Regions from separate parts of the Lonsdalea populi genome, predicted to be linked through region 2. Evidence: predicted binding sites of a transcription regulator. Region 2 holds the regulator's gene; the other holds the start of a gene.
The links. The regulator PurR, encoded in region 2, represses purine synthesis genes. The targets are predictions, from matches to a motif close to CANGCAAACGTTTGCNTG.
Positions count from the first base shown of each region.

Region 1: a site for PurR is predicted at 10,705-10,722, ahead of purL (phosphoribosylformylglycinamidine synthase). Genes of this name have one in related genera too.

Region 1 covers NZ_CP065534.1:2,726,570-2,741,723, reverse strand. Annotated here, with positions in the region: gene I6N93_RS11975 (Ig-like domain-containing protein) at 1-3,571, shown strand, start outside; gene I6N93_RS11970 (tryptophan synthase subunit beta) at 3,661-4,002, shown strand; gene lapD (cyclic di-GMP receptor LapD) at 4,057-6,006, opposite strand; gene lapG (cysteine protease LapG) at 6,016-6,660, opposite strand; gene murQ (N-acetylmuramic acid 6-phosphate etherase) at 6,906-7,799, shown strand; gene yfhb (phosphatidylglycerophosphatase C) at 7,830-8,507, shown strand; gene tadA (tRNA adenosine(34) deaminase TadA) at 8,576-9,082, shown strand; gene mltF (membrane-bound lytic murein transglycosylase MltF) at 9,071-10,537, opposite strand; gene purL (phosphoribosylformylglycinamidine synthase) at 10,818-14,702, shown strand.
Region 2 covers NZ_CP065534.1:1,635,233-1,650,386, reverse strand. Annotated here, with positions in the region: gene pdxH (pyridoxamine 5'-phosphate oxidase) at 1-522, opposite strand, end outside; gene I6N93_RS07180 (MliC family protein) at 616-924, opposite strand; gene anmK (anhydro-N-acetylmuramic acid kinase) at 984-2,114, opposite strand; gene I6N93_RS07170 (outer membrane lipoprotein) at 2,457-2,924, shown strand; gene slyA (transcriptional regulator SlyA) at 3,070-3,507, opposite strand; gene I6N93_RS07160 (DUF1289 domain-containing protein) at 3,687-3,926, opposite strand; gene gloA (lactoylglutathione lyase) at 4,240-4,647, shown strand; gene rnt (ribonuclease T) at 4,757-5,431, shown strand; gene I6N93_RS07145 (Grx4 family monothiol glutaredoxin) at 5,520-5,870, opposite strand; partial or broken gene I6N93_RS07135 (C40 family peptidase) at 6,448-7,027, shown strand; gene cydH (cytochrome bd-I oxidase subunit CydH) at 7,144-7,236, opposite strand; gene purR (HTH-type transcriptional repressor PurR) at 7,615-8,640, shown strand; gene cfa (cyclopropane fatty acyl phospholipid synthase) at 8,989-10,140, shown strand; gene I6N93_RS07115 (riboflavin synthase subunit alpha) at 10,189-10,836, opposite strand; gene I6N93_RS07110 (MATE family efflux transporter) at 11,101-12,474, shown strand; tRNA gene I6N93_RS07105 (tRNA-Val) at 12,628-12,704, shown strand; gene I6N93_RS07100 (NAD(P)/FAD-dependent oxidoreductase) at 13,050-14,447, shown strand; gene I6N93_RS07095 (helix-turn-helix domain-containing protein) at 14,533-15,154, shown strand, end outside.

The DNA of each region.
Region 1 (15,154 bases), 1.1 Mb from region 2:
GATCCATGCCGAAGTCACCACCACCGATGCAGCCGGCAATGCCACTACGGCGGGGGCCGATCACAGCTACGCCGTCGATGCCGCCGCGCCGGAAGCCAGCATCACCATCGATGATGTCACCAGCGACAACACCCTCAACATCGTCGAGTCCGGACAACCCCAGACGGTCTCCGGCCACGTCGGCAACGACGTGCAGGCAGGCGATATCGTGACGGTCAACGTGGGCGACGTTAGTTATCAAACCGAAGTCACCGTCAATGACGATGGGGACACCGTCTGGAGCGTGACTGTGCCGGGCGACGTGCTGGCCGGTAACGCGCAGATTCATGCGGAAGTCACCACGACGGATGTCGTCGGCAATTCGGCAACGGCGTCGGCGGACCATAGCTACGCGGTCGACACGGCGGCACCGGAAGCCAGCATCACGATTGATGCAGTCACGGCGGATAATACCATTAACCTGGCGGAATCAGGTCAGACTCAGACCATCACCGGTCGCGTCGGCAATGACGTGCAGGTCGGCGATATCGTCACGGTGACCGTGGGCGGTCAGTCTTATCAAACGAACGTGGTCGCCGCAGCGGACGGCAGCAATATCTGGAGCGTGACTGTTCCAGGTAGCGTGCTGGCGGGTGACTCGCAGATTCACGCTTCCGTCAGGACGCTGGATATGGCGGGCAACGTGGCCACGGCAATGGCCGATCACGGCTACGAGGTGGATACGGCCGGTCCGGATGGCGGCAGCCATACGCTGACCGTCGCAGAAGATACGGCGCTGTCGATCGCCTGGAGCGATTTGGGCGTGTCCTCCGACACCAGCAGCATCGTGATCTCTTCGCTGCCCGACGCCAGCGCTGGCTCATTCTATTACAGCCAGGGCGGTGAGTGGCATCCGGTTATCGTGGGTCAGGAACTGACGGCGGGGGATACCGCGTTGCAGTTTGTCCCTGCCGCCAATGTGTCCGGAAACGGACTGGCGGATCTGAGCTGGCGGCCGGTTGATGCCGCAGGCAATATCGGCTCTCAGGGCGAAGTGACGGTAAACGTGACGCCGGTGGCGGATACGCCGGTGGTATCGCTGGATATCTCCAGCGGTGAAACGGTGCCGACGACCCCGGCTTACATCAAGGTCAACGGCGGTAGTGAAAACGGCGGCTTCGACGTTCAGGACGGCAAAATTGTGCGTATCGGCGACAACGTGCGCATCTGGCTGTCCGAGGGCGATACCGTGCCTGAAATTGTGGGTAACGGCGTAGTCGCTTACTATAGCCAGGGGAACACGAACGGCACCAGCAGCCAGTACACCGACCTCTTTGTTGTCCATGACGGCAGCGGTTATTATCAGGACGGCAATTGGCGCTCGCTGAACGCGGTGACCGGCAATAGCGGGACGGAATCTTCTGGAACACGCCCTGACTATATCTTTGTTGAGGGAACGACGGCCGATGGCTACGCCACCTACGTCGGTCCGAACAACAATGCCGCCACCAACGTGAACACGTATGACTCTGTGACCATCACATATCAGGGCAATACGCTGATCGCCGGCGCGAACCATCTGGACGGTATTATCTACGGCGATGGCAGCTACATCGCGGCAGATAAGCCAGACTTCAAGGAAGAGTCCGTCGCGGAGCAGGTGGGTTATCAGCAGCATGAGTTAACCGTGTCTGCCGCGCTGACCGACCTTGACGGCAGCGAGCAGCTGTCGGGCATTACATTGACGGGGATTCCGGAAGGCTCCGTGTTGACCGATCACATCAATAACGTGGCGGTCACCGTCGGCGCGGACGGCGTTTACCTAATTACCAATGCTCAGCATCTGGATACGTTAGCCGGAACCATCACCATCCAGACGCCTGTTGACGTCGGCAAGTTCGACATCATTGCCCAGGCGACGGCGACCGAAGTGGCGAACTACGATTCGTCGACCGGCTACTCTTCGCAGGAGGTTGAACAGTTTGGCGCTACGATGGGGACCACCGGTGACGATACGCTGACGGGGACGATCAGTAATGACCTGATCGTCGGCGACGTTTCCGGTCTGCAGATTATGGAAGGGCAAAACTATAACATTGCCTTCCTGGTCGACTCCTCCGGCAGTATGTCGAACGACAGCATCGGTAAGACGGTGGCTTCGCTGACCAATGTCTTTAACAACCTGGTCAAGAGTACGTCGGATGTCCACGCGGGATCGGTGAATGTGTTCCTGGCGGACTTCGATACTAAAGTCGGGCAGACGATCTCCGTCAACCTGTCGGATTCGAACGCCTTGTCTAAACTGGTTGCGGCGCTGGAGACAATGACCTCCGGCGGTGGGACGAACTACGAGGATGTATTCAAAACGGCGGCTAACTGGTTCCAGAGCGATACCGTGGAAAGCAATCCCGGCACCAACCTGACCTACTTTATCACCGATGGTGAACCGACCTATTATCAGGCCGGTGAAACCGATACGGTCAGGGTCAGCAGAGATACGACACTGAATATCGACTCGTTTGATTACCAACCGGGCCATTCCTACTATATGAACGTTTCGGGAGTGAACCGCGAGGTGATCGGCGGCAGCGGCGACGTGTACTACTACAGCTCGGGTCGTGGAGGCGTGTCGCGTTCGGTGATCGGTCAGGTTCATGCCCAGGGCGACGGGACTTACGAGATCTCTCATCTGGCGGGTACGGGCTACAATGCCAACACGGCGACGGCGTCGAACTCCTCTGAAGGCTACGCATTGCTGCATCAGGTATCGAGTGTGGAAGCTATCGGGGTTGGGGATTCGTTGAACGCATCGAGCCTGAAAAACTACGATAGCGACGGCGTGGTATTGGATCACATCGATCCGGGCCAGTTGTCTGAAGCGATTCTGGGATCGAATCAGTCTCTGTCCGGCGGTCATGACACGTTGCTGGGCGGTAACGGCGACGATATTCTGTTTGGCGACTCTATCTCGTTCGACGGCATCGACGGCAATGGTCTGCCTGCCTTGCAGCAGTATGTCGGCAACCAGCTGCATCTGGGGGCGGACACCACCGCTTCCGTGCAGCAGGTACACGATTACATCGCCGGACATAGCGCGGAATTCGATGTTGCCACCTCTGCGGGCGGTAACGATACGCTCGGCGGCGGTTCGGGTAATGATATCCTGTACGGACAGGGCGGTAACGACAACCTGGACGGTGGTTTGGGCGACGATATCCTATATGGCGGAAGCGGCAATGATGTTCTGAAAGGCGGCGTCGGCAACGACACGCTCATCGGCGGCAGCGGTGCGGACACCTTCGTCTGGAAAGCGGGCGATACCGGATTCGACACCATCAAGGACTTCAACCTGGCGGAAGGCGACCGCATCGACCTGAGCGATCTGGTCGGCGAGCTGGAGGCGGGAACGGATATTAGCCACTATATTCGCATTGTGGATAACCAGGGTTCGCCAACGATTGAGGTGAGTACCCAAGGCCAATTCACGGAGCAGGGTGGCGCGACGCCGGACACGTCCATCACCTTGGAACATTACAACGGGACGATGCCTTCTCTGGAAAGCCTGATAGCGAAGCCGGAACACAGCGCTTAGTCATCAAGACTCACTCGCAGTAGGTAATAAAAGGAAACCGGGCGTTATGCGTCCGGTTTCCTTATTGGCGGTATGTAAAAGGACAGCCTATGTTTTATATATTACGAGACAACGACGGTAACTTGGTTCAGGTGGAGCGTTCCCCCTTCGATGGGATGAACGGCGAGCTGCCGCAGGACTCGGTTGAGGCACTGGCGTGGATGAATAATCAACGGTCGATTCTTTCTAGTCTGGAACAACTGCGCAACAGCGATCTGGAAATGGTGCGTGTGCTGGAAGACCTGATCCAGGTGCTGATGAGCAAAGGGTTGCTGAATATCACGGATTTCCCGCAGGCGGCGCAGCTGAAATTGATTCAGCGAGCGCAGGCGCGTGAGGCGTTGGGAGGATTGGATGCGCTGATTCGCGATGATGAAGAGAGTATGTTTTGAACGCCAGTCATAACGCAACGGACTTGCCGAGACCGGTAAGTCCGTTGTTTAGTCTCAGGAAAATAACACCGGGAAAGGTTCTCCCAACAGTCGGCCCATTGCGCCTTTAATGCCCAGCGCGCGCAGCTCCTCCAGTTCGCCTTTCGTTTCCACCCGTTCTGCAATCAGCGGCAAATCAATGCTATTCATCGCGCGTTGTAGCGCCGTAATAAACACCTTCTTATCTTCCGCTTGATCGATACCACGAATATAGCTGCCGTCGATTTTCAGGTAGGCGAGGCCCCATTTTGACAGATTGCCGATAATGGTAAAGCGGCCGCCGAAGTGCTGTAGCCCCAGTTTGCAGCCGAACTCGTTGAGCAGTTTGACCAGCAGATCAAGCTGCTGCGCGTCGGGCAGTTGGTTTTCGTCCAGTTCCAGAATCAGGCGCGAGGCCCGCTGCGGATGCGCTTTCAGCGGCGCCAGCCATTCGGCCATCAGTTGCAGGTCCAACACCGTGCTGCCGGACAGGCTCAAGGCCAGCGTGCCGTCGTACCGCTGCAAATAGGCAAGGGTGTGCTTCATCATCACCTGATCAAGACGCGTATTCCATCCGAAGCGTTGGACCCACGGCAAGAATTGCCCTGCGTTGATGGTGTGGCCTTCCTGGTCGAGGATGCGAGCCAGCACCTTGTGATGAAGAATCTGACCTTTTTGAGCGCAGTCCATCACCGGCTGGAGAAAGAGCTGGATATTCTCCTGCGCCAGCAACGGATCCAGCAGGGTAAACCAGTGATGGCGGTCCGCTACCCATTGAGACTCCTGGCCGTTTTCCTCTTCTTCGGCATGGATATCCGAATTGCGCTCCGCTTTCATCAGCAGACGATCGCCGCGGATGAACAGCGACGCCGGCGAATCCCCGTGCTGAAATGACACCAGCGCTAAGCGGGCGACGGGCGAGACATCCGTCTCGCCGGTCAGAAACAGCGCCTCAATCCGGTTTGACAGTTCGTCGGCCAGCGCCTGCGCTTCTTTCTGTACCAGACCGGGGCAGAAAATGGCGAACTCTCCGCCGCGAATACGCGCGGCGAGGCTATCGGCTTCGACATAACGTTTTCTGCATTTCAGAATATTTTGCGCAACGGAGGCCAGCAGGGCATCGGTTTTGGGCGCGCCCAGACGCTGGTTCATGCCCGCCAGATCCTGCAGCCGCAGCATAATCAGATAACCGGTAGAGGCTTCTTCATCGCTCAGGCGAGTTTCCAACTGGATATCCATGGCGCGGCGGTTAGCCAGTCCGGTTTGCGGATCCTGATAGGCTTCCTTACGTAAGCGCTCGCTTCGCTGGGCTTCCTCTTCGAACAGGGACTGCAGTTTGGTGACCATCAGGTTCATGGCTTGGACGACCCGGCGCAGTTCCGGCGTTTTGGGCAGTTTAGGGATGCTCAGGAACTCGCGACGACAAATCGCGAGCGATTGCACGACCATATCATCCAGCGCGCGCAGTTGACGGCGCAGGAACAAGGCGCCGAGCACCAGTCCGATGGCGCCGCACGACAACAGCCAGAGCAGTGACGCGGAGGTGCCTTGCCACAGTCTCGCGATGGCGAATATCGGATGGCTGACCACCTCGACCCGCGCCGCCTGTTCCCAGCCGCGCATCACAATGGCTTGACCCTGGCCGGGCTGCAAATTCACCAGTCGGACAAACCAGGCGGGAACGCTGGAGACTTCCGGCGATGTGACGCGCTCCATCGTCACCTTGTGGGTTTCCAGATCGATGATGCGAATGCTGGAAAAATAGCCGCCATCGAAAATAGAACTGACCAGCAATTCCACCATCGCTGGATCGTCGATGTTCGGCGTGAGCGCCACGCCCAAAGCCGTGGCGGCGTCCTGGGCGTGCGAGTGCAGCTGGTTGTTATATTGTTCGCGTGAACTTTCCAGGTTGGCGATAAAACTACCGCTGAAAATGAACAGCATAAACAAACAGATGGCTATCAGTAATTGTTTAAATAGCGACATAGCCCCATCCTACTCATCAAGAGAAAATCCTTCTGCGCGCATTTTAATTAATAAGTCCTGCCAGCGAGACAGACGTTTGCTGTCGCCGGCGCGTCGGTTGCCGCCAGCGCCAGGGAGCCAGAGTCCGCCGCCATTAAAGGAATAGACCGGCAGCAAATCGTTACGCTGGGTGGCGGGTCGGATCTCGGTAATCAAACTATCCAGGATCAACGGGATGGCGTTTGGTGAAGGGTAATAGCTGAGCACCATATGCGCACGATCTAGGCTCAGCGCTTTAACGTAGGTGATGCGCAGCTTTTCACGCTCGACGCCAAGATGGATCAGCGTCAGATATTTGGCGATCGCATAGTCTTCGCAATCGCCCATCCCCTCTCGTAACATCTCGATCGGCGTGGCCCAGTAATCTTCTTGCCGCCAGACGTCGATGTCTTCCCGGTAAGCTATTCTGTCATTGAAAAAGCGATTGACCGACTCCAGCTTCTGACTTTCGGTGGCCGTTTGCTGCGCTTGCATCAATGCTTGCCATGCGGCTATCCGCTGGCGTGCCTCCAGCGTGGCCTGACCATATCGCTGATCGGTGATTGAGTTGATGGCGGAGAAATTCCAGTCCGCATAGAGCGTACCCGCCACCAGCAGCAGGCTGCCGATGAACAGATGTAATAGAACATGAACTAATGACTGGCGCTGCGCATGAAATTTCAACGTGACGTCTCTGTTACCCACCGGTGAGCCCGGACTCCGTGGTCTGAATCGGCGCCTGGGCAATCAGGCATTGTAGACCGCTGCCGCATAGCTTACTTTGAACGGTTGAAAAGTGCCATGTGATAACGATAGCAGGTACGACTGATTTATCACGAAGCTGACACGCATCAGCTTCGCATTCACAAGTGAGGAAGAGTATGGATTTAGGGGCACTGGTATCAGAGAGCCGTCACCCGGCGACGATGGATTTAGATCGTATGGCGACGCTGGACATGCTGGCCCTCATCAATGAAGAGGACCGACAGGTGCCTGAAGCCATCCGGCAGGTGCTGCCGGCGATTGCGCAGGCGGTGGACGTCACCGCCGCGTGCATGAAGGCGGGCGGTCGGCTGATCTACCTCGGCGCGGGGACCAGCGGACGTTTGGGCGTGCTGGACGCTTCCGAATGTCCTCCGACCTTCGGCCTCGCGCAGGGGCGGGTGATCGGGCTGATCGCGGGCGGTCCCGGCGCATTGTTAAAGGCGGTGGAAGGTGCGGAAGATAACCCAGCGGGGGGCGAGGCCGATCTGGCGGCGCTGTCGCTGACCTCGCAGGATATGGTGATCGGGCTGGCGGCATCCGGCAGAACTCCCTATGTGATTGGCGGCCTGGAGTATGCGCACCGTATCGGCTGCCATACCGCGGCGATTTCCTGCAACCCCGCGTCGCCGATTGCCAGGCTGGCTGAGATCGCCATCTCCCCGGTCGTCGGTCCCGAAGTGCTGACCGGCTCGACGCGGCTGAAGTCCGGCACCGCCCAGAAGCTGGTCCTGAATATGATTTCCACCGCTGCGATGGTCAGGTTGGGTAAGGTGTACCAAAATCTGATGGTGGATGTGAAAGCGACCAACGCCAAGCTGGTCGATCGCGCCTGCCGCATCGTGGTGGAAGCCTCCGGCGTGGAGCGCGGCATCGCGCGGCAGGCGCTGGAACAAACAGGGTATGAGGTCAAACCCGCGATCGTGATGCTGTTAACCGGCTGCGATGCCGCGCAGGCGCAGGAAAAACTGGCGCGTCATCAGGGATACCTGCGCGACGCGATTCAGGAATAGGGATGGGCCTTTCACGGCGCATGATCGTCAATGAGGCGGGGACGTCCCCGCCAATCTAAGGAGCCCGTTTTGAACGATAAGAAAAATTTGCGCGTCGTATTTTTCGACTTGGACGGCACACTGCATCAGCAGGATATGTTCGGTTGTTTTCTGCGGTATCTTATCCGGCGTTTGCCGTTGAATTTGCTGGTGGTTATTTCCGTGCTGCCCGTGGTGATGTTCTCGCTGCTGTGCGGGGGCAGGGCGGCTCGCTGGCCGATGAGCTGTTTACTGTGGGCCATCACGGTGGGCCGCGGTGAGGCGAAGCTCGAACAGTTGGAAAAAGCGTTTGTGGATAGTTTTCGTCGGCAGGTGACGCCGTTTCCCGAGGTGCAGCAAAGGCTGACCACTTACCTGAGCGCCAGCGATGCTCAGGTGTGGCTGGTCACCGGTTCGCCGCAGCGGCTGGTTGAAGCGGTTTATCGCGACGCCCCGTTTCTGCCGGGCGTGCGGCTGATGGGCAGCCAAATATCCCGTCGCTACGGCGGCTGGGTGCTCACGCTGCGCTGCCTGGGCCGGGAAAAGGTGGTGCAGTTGGAACGTCATCTGGGCGCTCCGCTGAAGCTTTACAGCGGCTACAGCGACAGTAAACAGGATAACCCGCTGCTGTACTTTTGCGAGCATCGCTGGCGGGTCACGCGGCAGGGGAGCCTGCAACAGCTGGAGTAATTCCACCACGCCACCCGCCGTGTATAATGCCCGCCGCGCACGAGAGACTGACTGGCAAAAGAGGCACGATGAACAGCGTAAATGGTGATGAATTCTGGATGCAGCACGCGCTGGTGCTGGCGCAACGGGCCTGGGACGAAGGGGAGGTTCCCGTCGGCGCGGTGCTGGTGCTGGACAATCAGGTGATCGGCGAAGGCTGGAACCGGTCTATCGGTCAGCACGATCCCACCGCGCATGCCGAGATCATGGCGCTGCGGCAGGGTGGCATGGTAGTGCAAAACTATCGTCTTCTGAACAGTACGCTATATATCACGCTGGAGCCGTGCGTGATGTGCGCGGGGGCAATGGTGCACAGCCGTATCGGCCGTGCGGTTTACGGCGCCGCCGACGCCAAGACGGGCGCGGCCGGATCGCTGGTGGACATTTTGCGTCATCCCGGTATGAATCATCAGATCGAGATCACATCGGGCGTACTGGCCGAGGCCTGTTCAACGCAGCTGAGCGACTTTTTCCGCCTGCGGCGGAAACAGCAAAAGGCGCGCCGTGCGGCGGCCAGCGGGGGATTACTTTCCTGACGGAGACAATCCGGACTGCGCCAGCGCCGGAGAAACGGCGGGATACCCTTCACCCGCCTGCTTAATATGCTGTGCCTGGTTCTCTTTTTCCGTCAGGTAGCCGACCAGGCTGATCGTATAGCGACGGATGTTTTCCACGTAGTTATAGGCTTCGTGACCTCGCGCATAGCCGTTGGCGGTCTGCTGGTAGTAACGTTTCTGACTGAGCATCGGCAGGCGCATTTTGACGTCCGCCCAGCTGTCCGGATTGCCTTTCTGCTTCTCCGTCAGCTTGCGCGCATCCATCAGATGGGCGTAACCCATATTGTAGGCCGCCAGTGCGAACCAGATTTTCTCGTCGTCCGGAATGGTGTTCGGCATACGCTGCATCATCAGCGACAGGTATTTTGCGCCGCCGCGAATGCTTTCTTCTGGATTCAGGCGGTCGACCACCGCCAGGCTTTCCGCCGTATTCCTCGTTAACATCATCAGACCGCGCACGCCGGTCGGCGAGGTCGCCAAAGGATTCCAGTGCGATTCCTGATAAGAGATGGCGGCCAGCAGCTTCCAGTCTATCTCCGTGGCATAGCGCTCAAACAGTAACCGCAGTCCCGGCAGTCTGTTGTCAATCGCGTTCAGAAACGTGGTTGTGTCCACATAGTCGAACTCACCGACGTGACCCAGATATTTTTCTCCGAGACGCGCCAGCGAGCCGTCTTCACCGATCCGGCTGAAGAAGTCCAGCATGGCGGCGGACAGGCTGTCATCGTGGGTTTGGCGCATATACCAGTTCACCGGCTCTTCATCGCTGAGATCAAAAGCGACCGCCAACTGCGGATAAATGCGCTGCAGCAACCCGACGCTGATCGAGTCCGCAATCGTGTAATCCAGCCTGCCGTCAACCACCTGTTTAAGCAGATCCAGCTCTGAGATGTTGGTGCTGGTTTCCCAGGTCAGGCTCGGATACCGCCTGGACTGCTGTTCGCGTAACGTGGATATCTGGGCGGCGCCGGACAATACCGCCAGACGGCCTTTGAGCTTGCCAAGCGACGTGGGACGAGGCGAGCCCAGTCGATATACCAGTTGTTGTGAGACGGAATAATAGGTGGGGCCCGCGCGGAACGACTGCGTCCGGTCGTCGCTGTAGGTCAGACCCGCCGCCAGCATATCGGCGTCGCCGTTATCGAGATCGGTGAATAATTCATCGATGTTCCGACGAGTAGAAACGACCAGCTTGACGCCGAGGTAATCGGCGAATCGTTTAGCCAGTTCATAATCGAGCCCTGACGGGGAGCCCCGATGTAGGGAGTAGGTCAGTGGAGAAACAATCGTACTGACACGTAGCTCACCACGTGAAAGGATTTGCCTGAGTTGGTCGTCCTGGCTACTGCGCCAGGGAATATTTGGCCACAGCGCCAATGCCAATAACAGTGCAATCGCCCCGATGAAAAAGTAATTTATCGTTAAACGCTTCAAGTAATTTGATGTCTCTCGGCGGCCTGTAGGCCTGTCTGTCTGTTAGGCAGTTTCTTATGCTGAATGTCCCAGAGTCGGGGCATTTTGCGTAACAAACCGCCAGGGTGCAACTTTTATTGCCCTGGTAACGAATTGGTCACCCATCATCAAAGATGTTCGGCTATTGTCGCGCAAACGGTTTCGTCGTGCGCCGGTATTCTCTATAATGTGCCGCGTTCCCCCTCCTGTAGCGCCATGGTGCCCGGCTATCGGTGCATCGAAGACGAGAGAATGTGAAATGATGGAAATACTGCGTGGTTCCCCGGCTTTATCGGCTTTTCGTATCAACAAACTATTGACGCGTTGCAAAGACAATTTTCTGCCCATCAGCGATATCTACGCTGAATATATGCATTTCGCCGACGTTACCGCCCCGTTAAGCCACGATGAAAAAACGCAGCTGGCCCGCTTGCTGAAATACGGTCCCTCACTCCCCGAACACGATCCCGCAGGCCGCCTGATGTTGGTCACGCCTCGTCCCGGCACCCTTTCTCCCTGGTCTTCCAAAGCCACGGACATTGTGCACAACTGCGGCCTGAGCACCGTTCGTCGTCTGGAGCGCGGTCTGGCTTTCTATATTCATGCGCCGACGCTGAGTGAAGCACAGTGGCAGTCGCTGAGCGAACTGCTGCACGACCGTATGATGGAGACGGTGTTCAGCGAACTGCAACAGGCGGAGCGTTTGTTTGTTCAGCACGAACCCGCGCCCCTTCAGCGGGTCGACATCATGGCGGAAGGGCGTCAGGCACTCGAAGCCGCCAACCTTCTTCTCGGACTGGCGCTGGCGGAAGACGAAATCGATTATCTGATCGACGCCTTTACCCGCCTGAACCGCAATCCGACCGACATCGAACTCTATATGTTCGCGCAGGCCAACTCGGAACACTGCCGGCACAAAATCTTCAACGCCGACTGGGTCATCGACGGCGTAAAACAGCCCAAATCCCTGTTCAAAATGATTAAAAATACCTATGAACAGACGCCGGATTTCGTGCTGTCCGCCTATAAAGACAACGCCGCCGTCATGACTGGCTCCGCCGTAGGACGCTTTTTCCCGAATCCGCAGGGTCGCTATGAATATCATCAGGAAGACGCTCATATCCTGATGAAAGTGGAAACCCATAACCATCCCACCGCCATCTCGCCGTGGCCGGGCGCCGCCACCGGCTCTGGCGGCGAAATTCGTGACGAAGGCGCGACCGGACGCGGCGCCAAGCCAAAAGCCGGACTGGTTGGTTTTTCCGTTTCCAACCTGCGCATACCCGGCTTTATTCAGCCGTGGGAGCAGGACTTCGGCAAGCCGGATCGCATCGTCAACGCGTTGGATATCATGCTGGAAGGCCCGCTGGGCGGCGCGGCGTTCAACAACGAATTCGGCCGTCCGGCCCTGACCGGTTACTTCCGTACTTATGAAGAGTCGGTCGACAGCCACAATGGAACGGAAGTCCGCGGTTACCATAAACCTATTATGCTGGCGGGCGGGATCGGCAACATTCGCGCGGATCATGTGCAGAAGGGCGAGATCGCCATCGGTGCGAAGCTGATCGTGCTGGGCGGACCGGCGATGAATATTGGTCTGGGCGGTGGCGCGGCCTCTTCCATGACCTCCGGCCAGTCCGATGCCGATCTGGACTTCGCCTCGGTGCAGCGTGATAACCCGGAAATGGAGCGCCGCTGTCAGGAAGTGATCGACGTTTGCTGGCAGCTCGGTGACGAAAACCCGATTCTGTTCATTCATGACGTGGGCGCGGGCGGCCTGTCCAACGCCATGCCGGAGCTGGTCAGCGACGGCGGGCGCGGCGGCCGTTTCGAACTGCGCGACATTTTGAACGACGAGCCGGGCATGAGCCCGTTGGAAGTGTGGTGTAACGAGTCGCAGGAGCGCTATGTGCTGGCGGTCGCGCCGGAACAGTTGGCGACATTCGACGCCATTTGTCGCCGCGAGCGTGCGCCCTACGCCGTGATCGGCGAAGCGACCGAGGAACAGCATCTGACGCTGAACGATCGCCACTTCGACAATCAACCGATCGACATGCCGCTGGAAGTGCTGCTGGGTAAAGCGCCGAAAATGCAGCGCGATGTGACCCGGCTGCACAATGAAGGCAAGCCGCTCAACTTCGACAATATCTATCTGGCCGACGCTATCGAGCGCGTACTCCATTTACCGGCCGTCGCCGAAAAAACCTTCCTGATCACCATCGGCGACCGTAGCGTCACCGGCATGGTCGCACGGGATCAGATGGTGGGGCCGTGGCAGGTGCCGGTCGCTGACTGCGCTGTAACAACGGCGAGTCTGGACAGCTACTACGGCGAAGCGATGTCCATCGGGGAGCGTACGCCGGTGGCGCTGCGTAACTTCGCCGCCTCGGCCCGTTTAGCGGTAGGGGAAGCGCTCACTAACATCGCAGCGACGCACATCGGCGATCTGAAACGCATCAAGCTGTCCGCCAACTGGATGTCCGCCGCCGGGCATCCAGGCGAGGACGCAGGTCTGTATGAAGCCGTCAAAGCCGTCGGCGAAGAGCTGTGTCCGGCGTTGGGGCTGACCATTCCCGTGGGTAAAGATTCGATGTCCATGAAAACCCGCTGGCAGGAAAACGGCGAGGATCACGCCGTCACATCGCCGCTGTCGCTGGTAATCACCGCGTTTGGCCGCGTGGAAGACGTGCGAAATACCGTTACGCCGCAGCTGCGCACCGATAAAGACAACGCCCTGCTGCTGATCGATCTCGGCATTGGTCATCATGCGCTGGGCGCGACGGCGCTGGCGCAGGTGTATCGTCAGTTAGGACGTAAAACGGCGGACGTGCGCAGCCCGGAACAACTGGCCGGTTTCTTCAACGCCATGCAGAAGCTGGTCGCCGACAAGGCGCTGCTGGCCTACCACGACCGTTCTGACGGCGGCCTGCTGGTGACGCTGGTGGAAATGGCCTTTGCCGGTCATTGCGGCCTGTCCGCCGATATCGGCAGTATGGGCGAAGACGGTCTGACTATTCTGTTTAACGAAGAATTAGGCGCGGTCATTCAGGTTGAAGCCGACCGACGCGCGGAAGTTGAGCAGGTGTTGGCGGCGTTTGGTCTGGCGGAGTGCGTGCACTACCTGGGCCGCGCGGAAGCGGGCAACCAGTTCGTCATCTCCCTGGGCGAGGAAGTGATTTATCGTGAGAAACGCTCCACGCTGCGCAGCTGGTGGGCGGAAACGACCTGGCAGATGCAGCGCCTGCGCGATAACCCGCAGTGCGCTGATGAAGAGCATCTGGCGAAAGAAGACGACAGCGATCCGGGTCTGAACGTTTCGTTGAGCTTCGATCCGCAGGAGGACATTACCGCGCCGTTCATCAATACGCAGGTGCGTCCGAAAGTGGCCGTACTGCGTGAGCAGGGCGTCAACTCGCATGTGGAAATGGCCGCGGCGTTCGATCGGGCCGGATTTGAGGCTATCGATGTCCACATGAGCGATCTGCTGGCGGGCCGACGTGACCTGCAGGACTTCCAGGCGCTGGTCGCCTGCGGCGGCTTCTCGTATGGTGACGTCTTGGGCGCAGGCGAAGGTTGGGCGAAGTCTATCCTGTTCAACAGCCGCGTCCGCGATGAATTCTCGGCGTTCTTTGCGCGTCCGCAGACGCTGGCGCTGGGGGTGTGCAACGGCTGTCAGATGATGTCCACGCTGCGCGAGCTGATCCCGGGAGCAGAGAACTGGCCGCGTTTCGTTCGCAACAAATCAGATCGCTTCGAAGCGCGCTTTAGTCTGGTGGAGATCGCTCAGAGCCCATCGCTGTTTATGCAGGATATGGCGGGTTCGCGCATGCCTATCGTCGTGTCGCATGGCGAAGGGCTGGTGGAAGTGCGGGATGCTGCGCAACTGGCCGCGTTGGAACAACAGCAACTGGTGGCGCTGCGCTTCGTCAATAACTATGGTCAGGTCGCAGAAAACTATCCGGCCAACCCGAACGGATCGCCGCGCGGGATCACAGCGGTGACCAGCGTCGGCGGGCGCGCCACCATCATGATGCCGCATCCTGAGCGTGTATTCCGCACCGTCAGCAACTCCTGGCATCCGGATTCCTGGGGCGAGGATAGCCCGTGGATGCGGATGTTCCGCAATGCGCGTAAGCAGCTTGGATAAGGTACTTTGGCTTAGCTGAAGCACTGACGGAAAAAGGGGCGAAGCTCCCAGGACCGGACACCTTGGGTGTCCGGTTTTTTTATGGGCCTAAACCTTGACACTAGGCTATGACGAACGATCGGATAATACGGCGTTGCCGATCCGCAGAGGGTGTGTTCTACCGTGCGCCACTTTCCCCGCGTGATCTTGCGAACGGCACAGGAAAGCGGCGTGGGTAGCGCTGAAAGAACGCCGCCTTTTTTCTGCCATATTGCGGGTTTCAACCCATTCTTAAATGCGCGCTCCGAACGGGCTGTCTCATAGCCACGACAAGGCTATTCTGGGCTGTCTCCTAATGGAGACATCTATTTTGTTGATAAATAAGTTTTTTATTTTTTAACTATTTTGGTGTCGGTTTTTAGCGACAGAAAACGGAAACGCGCGAGGCGATACCGACTCATTCACGGGCGATG
Region 2 (15,154 bases):
TTTGCTTTCGAGGATACCGCGCGCAGAGATACGGCTGGACTGTCTTGACACCCACGCGCCAATTTGGCTGTCTTTGGGACGGCTATTGAAGTATTTCAACACCTCCAACGTCGGGAGTTTTTCCGCGTGGCCGAGCACCGCCACCTGACGATCCAACATCTGCCATGGGAAAAGCAGGCTGATGCGGGCATTGTTGGACAACTGCTGCGCTTTACGGCTGCCGAGGTTGGTATAAAACACCATGCCCTGGCGATCAAAATGTTTCAGCAGCACAATACGTTGATAAGGTTGACCCGTTTCATCCACCGTGGCGACACACATGGCGGTGGGATCGCTCAACCGAGCATCGCAGGCCTGTTTCAACCAGTGTTCGAACATATCTAACGGATCTTCTGTCAAATCGCGACGATGCAGCCCCCCTTGAGTATATTCGCGGCGTAAATCTGCAATATCGATTTGCGCGGCGGGGGCATCGGGCGCTATCGTTACCTTATTACGTGAGGGTTCGTTTTCCGTTGTCATTGCGTCCTTCCATCACACAAACGGGTATCAAAGTAAAATCATTCTGCGCCCGCGGGGTGAAAATCTCAACGTTGATAGCCCCTTGTCTGCCCGTTACCTCAGTACACAGTCATCCACGATCAACTTGCCGTCCCGTTGGATGGCGGCCCGATTGCCGTTGCGCACAAATGTATAGTTATCATTGCTGTATCGTTTTCCTGAGCCATCCGCGACCTGCCGTAAGTGAAGCCGTTCGCCGTCGAGGAAGAATGCGACCTGCTCGTGACCCTGCATCTGCGTTTGGGTCACCGTCAGCGGCATCGTCCCACATTGATAGTGCATGACGTTATCCTGACCATGCCTGAATTGACTACAGCCGCTCAAAAGCAACAGCGCCGCCCCCGTCAGCAACATACTGTTCATAGCTATCTCCCATTGTGATTATTGGACCGGAAAGCAGTCTATCAACCGACCGGATGGGATCAGCTCAGCAAAGTCTGATTAGTCGACATCGTAGGATAGATCGCGCCCAATATCGTTTCCCGGCTAGCGCCGGTCACAGACGGCAGATTTCCGGGCAAGCCCGAGAGCGTACGGTAGGCCAGCCAGGCAAAAGCCAAGGCTTCCATGTCATCTCCGCTAATGCCAAATGCATCGGTCGCGCTGACGGCGGTCTCCGGCAACAGAGCGGACAGCCGTTGCATCAAGAGTGGGTTACGCGCCCCGCCGCCGCAGACCAGTAATCGTTCGGCTCCACCAGACTGCGTAATCTGCTGGGTGATGCTGACCGCAGAGAGCTCCGCGAGCGTAGCCTGGACATCGGCCGGTTCGACCTCAGGAAATGACGCCCGCTGTTGTTCAAGCCAACGTAGATTGAAATATTCTCGGCCCGTGCTCTTAGGCGCAGGCAGCGAAAAATAGGGATCGCTCAGCATTCGCTGCAACAACCCGTTATGCACTCTGCCGCTCAGCGCCCACGCGGCGTCTTTGTCGTAGGGTAATGACTGATGCTGGCGAATCCATGCATCCAGCAGCATGTTGCCGGGCCCGGTATCAAAGCCGGAGACCGGTTGCCCCGGCAGCAGCAGAGAAAGATTAGCGATACCGCCGATATTGAGGACGACTCGCCGTTCGGTGTCACAACTCAGCAACGCGTGATGAAAAGCCGGAACCAACGGTGCGCCTTGCCCACCCAACGCCATGTCACGCCGACGAAAATCCCCCACCGTCGTGATACCGGTCAAGGCTGCGATCTGATTGTTGTCTCCAATTTGCATCGTACAGGGGGCTTCGCCTTGAGGCTCGTGCCACACCGTTTGACCATGGCACCCGATGGCCGTAATGTCTCCCGCCTGGAGCGAAGTCTGCGCCAACAGCGTCTGAACCGCTTCGGCGAACAGCATCCCCAATTGAGTATCCAACTGCCCCACCGCTGACAATGTCACCGTCTGCCCCTGGCACATACCGAGAATCGCCTGTTTTATCGCTTCGGGCATCGAGTGGCAATGACTGGCTAGCTGAACCACGCGCCCTTCGCCTATCTTAGCCATAACGACATCGATGCCATCCAGGCTAGTGCCTGACATCACTCCTATATATCTGCCTGACTGCATGTGTGTTTACCTGTGCCTATAGTTAACAGTAAGTTACTCTTATCGCTAACGTTAAGTCTTAGAAAATAGTCAATCAAAAAAGCAGGTTACCTTTTTTGATGACATGAAATACAGTGTTCCGCTACCCTCATTCCGGGCAACGAGCCTAACTTTGACGGAAATTATGGTCATGGGGAGTTCTAACGGGAACTTTGTAGCGCGTATATCATCAATTTAAGCGCAGTATTTTAACTTAGTGTTTAAAGTGGAATAGCGCTGAGAACAGACCATAATTTAAACATACACCTTTATCTTCGCCGGCACCCGGCTGTGCCAGCCCGACATAGTCATTAGGAGTTTTTTATGATGAAGCGTTTCATTGTCATTGCCATCGCAAGCACCACACTGGCTGGCTGCGCAAACACCAGCACGTTATCAGGCGATGTCTACAGCGCATCGGAAGCTAAGCAGGTTCAGACCGTAACTTACGGTACGGTAGTCTCCACTCGTCCAGTCCAGATCCAGGCAGGTGAAGACAGCAACGTTATTGGCGCTGTAGGCGGCGCGGTTCTCGGCGGATTCCTGGGGAATACTATCGGCGGCGGTACAGGGCGAAGCCTGGCAACGGCAGCGGGCGCTGTCGCAGGCGGCGTGGCCGGGTCGAGCATAGAAGGCGCGGCAAATCGTACCCAAGGCGTGGAACTTGAAATTCGCCGGGATGACGGCAGCACCATTATGGTCGTTCAGAAACAAGGAAATACCCGCTTTTACGCTGGTCAACGTGTCGCAATGGCAAACAACGGTCGAACCCTGACGGTTTCCCCTCGTTAACCCTAAACAAACACAATCACCACCCATAGGGGGGGTGATTGTGTACTTCAATTAATTGTTGATAAACCGTTCAGCCAACTCTCGTCAATAAACGATGGCGCAAATTACTCTCTTAATTACTTATCCATTTTAGAAATGCATTTAATTAAGATTGGCTCTCATGTAATGACAGTATATTTTTTTCCAATCGAGATATAATTACAGTTAATTTATTTACTTCCTCTGGCGTAATGCCATCCAGTATTTCACTGCGCGTTTGTTGTATAACATCATTCACCGCCACAATGATTGGATCAGCCATTTCAGTCAAAAGAATACGCTTTGCGCGTCTATCGTGCGTACAAATATGTCTCGTGATCAGCCCTTTATCTTCCAGTTGGTCTAATGTGCGAACTAATGAGGGCTGCTCAATACCAATCGCTTTCGCTAGCTGGATTTGAGACTGTCCGGGCGGCAGTTCATGTATATTATGCAAAGTGACCCAATGTGTCTGGGTCAAGTCCAAAGGCTTTAAACGTTGATCAATCAAAGCGCGCCAAACACGTACCAACCGAGCTAAATCAGATCCTAATGGCAATTCCATCACCTCTCCTTATAATTAGCAGACTAAGTTATATCCCTGGATTGCAACCATTTCTGATTTAATAGAAAAGAAAATAAGAAGTTAAATTTTGTTTTAAAAACGCAAGAGATCTTACCAAATAATCATTAATTAAAAATGATCTTACACTTGATTTTTGGCATTAAACAGCACAACAAACATTAAAACAAGGGAGTTTGTTTCGACTCTGTTGAAGGTAATGGTTGTTCTACTCTCTCGTACCGCTTCATTCTTTGTCGGCATAGCCTCAAAACATTCTGTTTTTCAGCATCGCTCATCTGTGTCCAGTTAAAACGTTCGGTCCGACTACGGAAACATCCGTGGCAAAAACCACGTTCATTAGCTTGGCAGATACCACGACAGGGATTAGGTACAGGAAAAAGTTCAAGCTGCTCAGCCACGGGACCTCCTCATCGGATCCCTTTATTGAACCGTTGTTCGCCATGGCAGGCAAGCGTTCGTTGCCGATATATTGAAAAACAGTTCAGATAATTGACTAACCGTCCCCAATTCTTAGCAGACAATAACAGGTCAGATACTCTTCTGTCGATGAAATCCCTCAAATCGCATACACCAGTTTTCACTCATTAAACAGAGTATTAACACATTAAAAATTAATGATTTGGACTGAAATTTTTATGAACGCTATACTTTGCAAACTATTTCCCGTGGTACACGGTGATGGTAACTGGCAAAGCCGAATAAGAGGAAATTATGCGTTTACTTCATACCATGCTGCGTGTTGGCGATTTACAACGTTCCATTAACTTTTATACCCAGGTATTGGGCATGCGCCTGTTACGCACGAGCGAAAATACGGAATACCGCTATTCATTAGCTTTTGTGGGGTATACGGAAGAAAGTGAAGGTGCTGTGATTGAGTTAACGTATAACTGGGGCGTCGAGAGCTACGATTTGGGCTCGGCCTATGGGCACATCGCGCTGGGTGTAGATGACGTGGCAGCCACCTGTGACCGCATTCGCCAGGACGGCGGAAAGGTGACTCGTGAAGCCGGCCCGGTCAAAGGCGGGACTACCATTATCGCCTTCGTTGAAGATCCTGATGGTTATAAAATAGAGCTGATTGAAAACAAACATGCCGGCCAGGGCTTGGGCAACTAACCTATCCTACTGACGGGCGCGCAGCCGCGTCCGTCGCCTCTGCATTACTGCATCGCCTTCAAAAATTTGCCATAATACGCACTGCATTTTTGCTAAAGAAAAGAGACTGATGGCTGAGAAAATTAATCTGAATGCACTGAGCGCCCGTTTTCGCGGGTTTTATCCCGTTGTGATCGACGTGGAAACCGCTGGATTTAATGCTAAAACGGATGCGCTGCTCGAGATTGCAGCCATCACGCTGAAAATGGATGATAACGGCTGGTTGCAGCAGGACCAGACATTGCATTTCCATGTAGAACCTTTCGAAGGCGCCAACCTGCAGCCCGAAGCGCTGGCCTTCAACGGCATTGATCCCAGTAATCCGCTGCGTGGCGCCGTCAAAGAATATGATGCGCTGCACGAAATTTTTAAAATGGTGCGAAAAGGGATTAAAGATCAAGGCTGTAATCGCGCTATCGTTGTTGCGCACAACGCCACTTTCGATCACAGCTTTCTCATGTCTGCCACCGAGCGTTGCAGCCTTAAGCGCAACCCTTTCCACCCCTTCGCCACCTTTGATACTGCCGCCTTGAGCGGATTGGTTGTCGGCCAAACCGTACTGGCTAAAGCCTGCATCACCGCCGGCATTCCCTTCGACTCCTCGCAGGCGCATTCCGCGTTGTATGACACCCAACGCACCACGCTGCTGTTCTGTGAACTGGTTAACCGCTGGAAAAAAATGGGCGGATGGCCGCTGGAGCTCAATGAGTCCGAAGAAAACAATACCGCTGCGGCTCAGCGTTAGACATAATTCAGACGCAATAAGGGCGGCCTAAGCCGCCCTATTCAGTATCGGACGCGCGGTCAATCCCGCCGTCGTCCAAACCTCTGACTTACTCTTGATCCTGCTGCTGAGCGTTATGTTTTTCCGCCGTTTCCTTGATCAGTTTCGGCAGCTCACCGCTCTGGTACATTTCGATCACGATATCACAGCCACCGACCAACTCACCATCGACCCACAACTGCGGGAACGTCGGCCAGTTGGCATATTTAGGCAGCTCTGCGCGAATATCCGGGTTCTGCAGGATATCGACATAAGCAAAACGCTCGCCGCATGCCGACAACGCTTGAACAGCCTGAGCAGAAAAGCCACAGCTCGGCAGTTTTGGGGAACCTTTCATGTACAGCAGGATCGGGTTTTCAGCGATTTGACGCTGGATTTTTTCAATTGTCGTTGTCGTCATTCTATTGCTTCCTTAAAGCACGTAATGGCTAATGATAAGCCACTAGCCATGGCATCAGTAAAGGGCGTATGCTCGCCCCAACTACCTTGACACATTTTAACGATAGCGATAACCACAAAAAACGCCATCTTTTGTAGGGTTATCGCCGGGTGGTTTTTAAAAACGTTAACCCGTTAAATCATCAACAAAAATATGTATTAGTACCGAGAAAACAATACGTATTAATGATTTTTCACTATTCTATACTCATTAACTGCTTATTCGCGTTTTGTAATCATGCTGATTTAAGGAATACTGTGGAAATTAGGCGATCAAGAACAACCATCGGTCAGACTATAATGCGTTTAATTGTTACCTTTTTCGTATTGGTTTTTAGCCGCCTATTTTTCAGTCAGGCGATATCGGCCCACCACACACAAGACAAGAAAAAATTCCGCAACAAACCGCTGAAGACCAAAACCACCGCTGACGCCGATAACGACAAAAAACCAAACGCAGCGTAAAACAAACGCCGACCGGGACCTATTCCTCTTTAAATAAAGACGTTTCTTCCCATCACCCCATTTAAAAGGACGCCAAGAAAATCTCTCGGGACCCATTCACGCTAGCGCTAACCAAGAAAGCGCCGAAACGGGGCCACCCTGTTCGGGTGAAAGAAGAAAAGACGACCGCTGAACGTATCAGCCGCAAAAGAAAAGATGATGTCGTCGAAACCGGCGGCCTGGTGCTGAGCACGGCGCATAACAACGATCCCAACGTGCTAGAGTCGCCGTCCTCAACAAGCTGATGAACCAAATCGGCAAACCCTACCACTGGGGCGACTCATCGCCGTACACCGGTTTCGATGGCAGCGGGCTGGTCTATGCGCCTACAAAGATATTGTGAAGATCACCATTCCCCGCACCGCCAATGAAATGTTTCAATTGCGCGATGCCGCGCCTATCAAAAAAAACGAGCTGGAAAGCGACGACCTGGTCTTCTTCCGCATCAATCATCGCGGTACGACAGACCACGTGGGCGTTTATGTTGGAAACGGAAAATTCATCCAGTCTCTTCGCGACGGTTCAGATATCCAAATCAGCAAGCTTAGCGAAGACTATTGGCAGGAACACTATATCGGCGCGCGTCGGGTCGTCATGCCGCATACGGTGAGATAATCCGCAGCAGTTATTAAAATCCAAGCCGAGAAGAAATAGAAAAAGGGGCCGAAGTCCCTTTTTTGCAATCTGCCCACAAGAAAGATTTCCGGGAGCACAAATACCGGCAGTATGGCTTATGCGCCAAATACCGCAGTAAAACTGAAGGCAATAATAACGGCCAATGCCGCTACCGTCGTCAACAGGGACATTTTCAAATTGGTATCCATCACTCTCTCCTTAATTTTTCAGCACAACATTCAAGGTGGCAATGCCGGTTCAGTATAGGGGAATTGGTATCTATCAACACCCTAATGATGAATATAATGTTATGGAAAAGTGACCTTTCTGTTCCATCTCACCAGTAACGTCCGTTTATCGTTGCAAGAGTAGAATTAACGCTTTCACTTTTCGACCGGATCGGACAAAATCGCCGGTTTACTGCTGTACGAACTCCGTTGGTCGAGCATCATTTCCTAATCTTCAGGTATATCCGTCGACACCCCACCTTCTGAATGGCTCGTATCTTCAGAAAGAGAAGGATTCGCGCAGGCAAACGATTAACAAGTTACTTACTGCTGCAGGAAGTAGATTTAGGAGTCATTTAGATGGCAACGATTAAAGATGTGGCAAAGCGTGCTGGCGTTTCGACCACAACCGTATCCCACGTCATTAATAAGACCAGATTCGTCGCCGAAGAAACCAAAGCCGCCGTTCGCGCCGCCATTGACGAACTACATTATTCTCCGAGCGCGGTCGCGCGCAGCCTGAAAGTCAATAACACCAAGTCTATCGGCCTGCTGGCGACCTCGAGTGAGGCGCCCTATTTCGCCGAAATCATCGAGTCCGTCGAAAACAGCTGCTATGTTAAAGGCTATACGCTGATTCTCTGCAATTCCCATAACGATCTGGACAAACAGCGAGCCTATCTCGCCATGCTGGCGCAGAAGCGCGTGGACGGGTTGCTGGTCATGTGTGCGGAATACCCGCCTGAACTTCTGACGATGCTCGAAGGCTATCGCCACATCCCTATGGTGGTGATGGACTGGGGCCAGGCACACAGTGACTTTACCGATACTGTTATCGATAACGCTTTTGAAGGCGGATACCTCGCCGCGCAATACCTTATTGAACGCGGCCACCGGGATATCGGGGCCATCCCGGGATTGCAGGAGCGCAATACCGGCAGCGGGCGTTATCTTGGTTTCAAAAAAGCGCTCGAAGAAGCGGACATTGATATCCGTGAAGAGTGGATCGTACAGGGCGACTTCGAACCGGAATCAGGCTACAAAGCCATGCATCAGATATTGGCGCAAAAAAAACGCCCAACCGCCGTGTTCTGCGGCGGCGATATTATGGCGATGGGCGCCCTTTGCGCTGCGGATGAACTTGGGTTGCGCGTGCCGCAGGACATCTCCATCATCGGCTACGATAACGTCCGTCATTCACGCTATTTCACCCCGGCGCTGACCACCATTCATCAGCCGAAAGAACGGTTGGGGCAATCCGCGTTCGCCATGCTGTTAGACCGAATTACCAGTAAGCGTGAAACGTCCCAGGTGATTGAGGTACATCCTCGATTAATTGAGCGTCGATCCGTGTCTGACGGCCCATTCCGCGATTATCGCCGTTAGTGATTACATCTCTTTCGATTGAAATAATTACCCCCGCCTTTTCCCCTGCTTCAGCCATTTAAAACTTGTACCCTGGTTGAAGCAGTCATAAACTTGTCCCTGTCTTCTAAGACAATAACCTACGAACAAGACATACAGAGCAGTTTGCTATCCTGTCGATATAACACATTGCCTATTCTGGCTTTTGTGGCACGGATAGATGCCTTTCGTACCGGCTTTTCTCTTAATTTCCCCCCAGTCCCTTTTTCGGGGGATAGACGATGGATCACGTCCACCGACACCTTCTGCAGGTAATTTTGTCTACGCTGTTTCTTGCGGTGTTCGCTAACAGCAAGATAGGGAGAGGTTATGAGTTCATCTTGTGTGGAGGAACTGGACATCCATAACACGTCCTGGTTCCAGATTGTGAAAGAAATGTTGTCTTCGGCGGATATCGCCATCAATGGCGCTCGTCCGTTCGATATCCAGGTCAAAAATCCTGACCTCTATAAACGCGTGTTGCGAGAAGGCTCTCTCGGTCTCGGAGAGAGTTACATGGACGGCTGGTGGGAATGTGAAAGGCTCGATATTTTCTTCCACCGCGTACTCCGGGCCGGGCTTGATAATAAGCTCCCCAAACATGTTAGTGATATCGCCCGCGTTCTCATCGCCCGCCTCACCAACCTACAGTCCAAAAAACGAGCCTGGATCGTCGGAAAAGAACATTACGATCTTGGCAATGACCTTTTCTCACTCATGCTTGACCCCCACATGCAGTACTCCTGCGGTTATTGGAAGGAAGCCGAGACGCTGGAGCAGGCGCAGGAAAACAAGCTGCGCATGATCTGTGAAAAACTGCAGTTGCAGCGCGGTATGACGCTCCTGGATATCGGCTGTGGCTGGGGGGGATTATCCGAATATGCCGCCCGGCACTACGGTGTTTCCGTGACTGGGGTCACCATCTCGCGTGAACAGCAGCGACTGGCGCAGGAACGATGTCGGGATCTGGACGTTACCATCCTGCTTGAAGATTATCGTGATTTAGACCGCCAGTTTGACCGCATCGTCTCCGTTGGCATGTTCGAACACGTCGGCCCCAAAAATTACGACACCTATTTCCGCGTGGTGCGCAAAAATCTGAAACCCAAGGGGCTCTTCCTGCTGCACACGATAGGCGCGAACAAAACCGACCTGTCCGTTGACCCGTGGATTGACCGCTATATATTCCCCAACGGCTGCCTGCCATCCGTCCAGCATGTCGCGCGCGCCAGCGAGGCTTACATGGTGATGGAAGACTGGCACAACTTCGGCGCCGACTATGACCGCACGTTGATGGCTTGGCATGAGCGATTCCAGCAGCATTGGCCGGAGCTGGCCTCCGCCTACTCCGCTCGTTTCCAGCGCATGTTCAGCTACTACCTGAATGCCTGTGCCGGGGCTTTCCGGGCGCGGAATATCCAGTTATGGCAGGTGCTATTCAGCACAAATGGCGTGGAAGGCGGGATTCGCGCGCCACGTTAAGAGACCAGGTTGGCGGGGTCTATTCATTCCGCCAACCTGTCATCTCGGTCAGGCCTGAGAAGGCGTAGGAACCACGGACAGAGAAAGGTTCTGATTCGCCAGAATGCGTTCTACCGTATCGACAATCGCCTGAGTCTGCGGATCGATTTCGATGTTGATATGATCGCCCAGTCGTTTTTTGCCCAGCGTCGTGCGTTGCAATGTCTCAGGGATCAAATGCACGCAGAAGCGGCTTTTCGTCACTTCACCTACCGTCAGGCTGATGCCGTCAATGCCGACAAATCCCTTGTGCAGAATATACTTCATCAGCGTTTCGTCGGTCGGTCGGAACCAAATCTGATAATTATTTTCCGAGATAAGAATCTTCACAATTTCCGCCGTACACATAATGTGGCCGGACATCACATGCCCCCCCACGTCATCGCCAAATTTGGCGGCGCGCTCGACGTTCACCCAAGAACCTACCTGCAAATCGGCCAGATTGGTTAAACGCAACGTCTCTTTCATGATGTCGAAGCTGACAAGATCGCCGTCGATTTTCGTGACGGTCAGACAGCAGCCGTTATTGGCGATGGACGCGCCGATCTGCAACCCGGGCAGCAGCGCTTGCGGCAATTGGAGGACATGAGTGCGGAAGTTGCTTTTTTCATCAATAGACACCACCGGCGCGGTGCCCTGAACGATACCGGTAAACATTAATTCTGCCTCTTTACAAATCCAATTCGATGAGAGAATGTCGCTGGCTTCCTACCAGCGGCAAAAGCGCTAACGTCAGTTTGCACGATATAGTGTGATATGGGTAGTTTGACTGACAGTTTTACCTGCTAAGGCTAGCGGGTATATATAGACAAGTGATTGGTAGAATGTTGTTAGAACATTACAATACCCCACTTTTTCCAAAGAAACAGGATGATAGCGTCATCTCGGATGACAAACTGTCGTTCTACAAAAGGTGTTCGCGTGCAAAAGTACCTATCGGAAGCGCGTCAGCTGTTAACGCTAGCGTTTCCCGTCATCATTGCGCAGGTGTCTCAAACGTCCATGGGGGTCGTGGATACCATCATGGCAGGTTCATACAGCGCTACCGACATGGCGGCGGTGGCTGTCGGCACCTCGATCTGGTTGCCGGTGATCCTATTCGGCCACGGCCTGCTGATGGCGTTGACACCGGTGGTGGCCCAACTCAACGGCTCAGGTCGGCGTGAACGCATTGCGCATCAACGGCAGCAGGCTTTTCTGCTGGCCGCGGTGATTTCCGTCGTCACCATGCTCCTGCTCTACCAAGGCGACAAAGTTATTCATCTGATGCACAACGACTCGCCGGATCTGGCGGACAAGGCGGTCGGCTATCTGCGCGCGCTGCTGTGGGGCGTTCCGGGCTATCTGTTTTTCCAGGTGCTGCGCAGCCAGTGCGAAGGGTTATCCAAAACCAAACCAGGGATGATTGTTGGTTTCATCGGCCTGCTTGTCAACATTCCGATCAACTACGTGTTTATTCACGGTGAGCTCGGTATGCCCGAGTTGGGTGGGGTCGGCTGCGGCGTCGCCACCGCCTCGGTGTACTGGATCATGCTGTTTTTGCTGGCAGGATATCTGCACCGGGCCCGCTGGATACAAGATATCAGCAAACATGCCACGCCCTTGCGTCCCGACTGGCGCGTCATCAAACGGCTATTCAACCTTGGGCTGCCGATCGCCCTGGCGATCCTGTTCGAAGTCAGCCTGTTCGCAGTTGTCGCCCTGCTCGTGCTGCCGCTGGGCGTTATTGATGTCGCTGGTCACCAGATCGCACTCAACTTCAGCTCGCTGATGTTTGTTCTGCCAATGTCGCTGGGCGTCGCCGCCACCATCCGAGTAGGACACCGGCTTGGGGAAGGTTCAGTGCCTGATGCCCGCATCGCCGCCCGCACCAGCATTTTTTGCGGCGTTGCGCTGGCGCTCTGCACAGCGATATTCACCGTGGTACTGCGTGAACCCATCGCCCTGCTCTACAACGACAATCCTCAGGTCGTCGCGATGGCCTCGCATTTGATGCTGCTCGCCGCTATCTATCAGGTATCGGATGCCATTCAGGTCATCGGCAGCGGCGTGTTGCGCGGCTATAAGGATACCCGCTCTATTTTCTTTATTACCCTCGCCGCCTACTGGGTGCTCGGTCTGCCCTCCGGCTACCTGCTGGCGCTGACGGATCTATGGGTTGCGCCGATGGGACCGGCAGGATTCTGGTGCGGATTCATTATTGGTCTGACCGCCTCCGCCATCATGATGGGCTTGCGTATACGCTGGGTGCAGAACCAACCAGCGGCGGTTACGCTGGCGCGCTCGGAGCATTAACTCACTGAAATGATGAAAAAAACGGCGAACTGGATATAAGCTCGCCAATCGAACCGGCAAGGCGGCAATTGGGTTTATTCGCCCCTTGCCAGCCGTCGCTCAGGTCGTTAATATCAGTCCCCGTTGTCGCACTGACAGCCGCACTTCAGGAATGCGTTCTTAGCTCAGTTGGTTAGAGCACCACCTTGACATGGTGGGGGTCGATGGTTCGAGTCCATTAGAACGCACCATTCCTACTTCTCCTTTTCGCTGAGTCCTTTTTCATCACTCGTTCTTCTGAGTGCTAAAAATTTCCCTGCGAGCTGATGCTTTTAGCCAAAACAGCCTGTTCTTCAATATGTTCTACGTCCAGCCTCTGCTGGCCCCACCGCGCCTTTCGTGGGTGAATAAACAATACTACCCCTGTATTTTGGATATCTGTTTTTAACTTTATTGACCTAGTTCTCCCCTCACAGCGTGTCACAGTTTTTTTTCTCGCGGACCCGCACGGAAAGCCGTGGTCTTTGTTTCATTTTTAGGCGTATTTAGACTCAGCTCAAAAGAGACAGAGATTCGTTGTGTTTCAGGAGCCCCGCATGACTACTTATTCAAATCCAGACGCATTTATTGACGTGAAACCTTATCCGTTCTGGCTGGATACCCTTACCGCCGGGACGCCCGCGCCCTTCCTGCAAGACCGTATTTCCTGCGACCTTGCCATCGTCGGCGGCGGCTATACCGGCCTGTGGACGGCGCTGCTGGCCCGCCGAAAATGGCCCGAGAAAAAGATTGTCATTATCGAAGCCAGACGTTGCGGCTCCGAGGCGAGCAGCCGTAACGGCGGCTTCTGCTCGCCAAGCATCTCCCACGGGATCTCCATCGCGCTCAATCGCTGGCCGAAGGAAGCGGGAAAACTCATCGAGTTGGGCAAAATCAATCTGGAAGATTTGGCCGCGGACCTCCATGAATTTGGGATGGAGATTGAGTTCGAGCTTACCGGTCAGTTGAATCTGGCGAGCCAACCCTGGCAAATCGAAGGGCTGCGTTCCATGCAGCAGGATTATCAGCGCTTCGGCCTTGAATGCGAATGGCTGGAAGGCGACAGCCTGACCGAGAAGCTGAACTCGCCGCGCTACAGTGCGGGCCTGTTCGAATCGAACTACGCCATGGTCAATCCCGCCAAAATGGTGAGCGAATTACGACGGGTTTGTCTGTCGCAGGGCATCGAGCTATACGAAAACAGCGAGGTGAAAGCGTTGACGCAACACGGTGAAAACGTCCGGTTGCGCACGGCGTTGGGAGACGTCCTTGCCAAACAGGTCGTCCTCGCGACGAACATCGCCGCGCCGCTGCTGCGCCATCTGGCCTCGACGGTCATCCCCGTCTACGACTACGTACTGGTCACTCATCCATTGAGCGACGGGCAATTAGCCGATATCGGCTGGACGGGACGTTACGGCATCTCGGACAGCGGCAATAGGTTTCATTATTTCCGCAAAACGGCGGACAACCGCATTCTGTGGGGCGGATATGATGCGATCTACCATTACGGCAGCCGTCGCGACGAGTCGCTCACCCAACGACCCGAAACCTTTAACCGTCTGGCAGAACAGTTCAGCGACGTTTTTCCTGCCATTCAAGACGTCGGCTTTAGCCATGCCTGGGGTGGGATCATCGACACGTCCGCACGCACGACAATGTTTACCGGCTGTGAGGCGGACGGCAAGATTGCTTATGCATTGGGTTATACCGGACTCGGCGTCTCCGCCTGTCGCTTCGCCGCGCTGAACATGCTGGACCAGCTTGCGGGAGAAAAAACGCCGCGCACCGAATTACGCATGCTTTCGCGAGCGCCGATCCACTTCCCCCCCGAACCGCTGCGCTTCGCCGGCGTACAGGCGGCAATCCACTCGTTGGCCCGCGAGGACCGGGACGGGCATCGTAATATGCTGCTGAAAACCTTCGATGCTTTGGGTATCGGCTTCGATTCCTGACGGCGCCTGACCGATGTAAAAACGGCGGCGTTTTTTTCTAATATCGGTTAGGTTTTTTGTGAAAGAACCTGCAATGGAATTGATTATGGATGATGACATACGCGCCCCAGAACGATTAAGTACGACCCCTTATTCCCCCGACACGGCGAATCATCACACGCAGCAGGTGATGATGCGTTATTACGAAGCCTGGTGGCGACGCGATCTGGACAGGCTTATCGCCCTGTACTCACCCACGGTAGAGTACAACGACTTTTTTCAGGGGTGCCGCATCGCCCCCGAGGCGCTCCGCGACTATCTCAGCGCCTGTCTGTCGACGACGACGGAAGACACTCTCCACTATAGCGACCGCCTGCGCGTTGATGGCGACACGGCAACCCTGCAATATCAAACTCCGCTCAGCGGCAGCGATAGCCATGCCATCATCTGCTGTTGTGAGGTGGTCACGGTCCGCGAAGGCATGATCATCCGCGTCAATGAATACGCCTCTCTGCTTTCTCATCCGAAGGGGAAAGGCTCGCCGAGCGATGTGGACCACCGTGCCGCCTCACAACGGCTGGGCCTGTCCGCCCGGCAGCTGAGCATTATGGCCGACGATATTCAGCAGTATTTCACCCAGCACCGCCCCCATTTGAGTGCGGAGCTGAGTCTGATTCAGGTCGCGACCGCCACGGGCTATACCCGCAATCAGATCTCGTTTTTCCTTA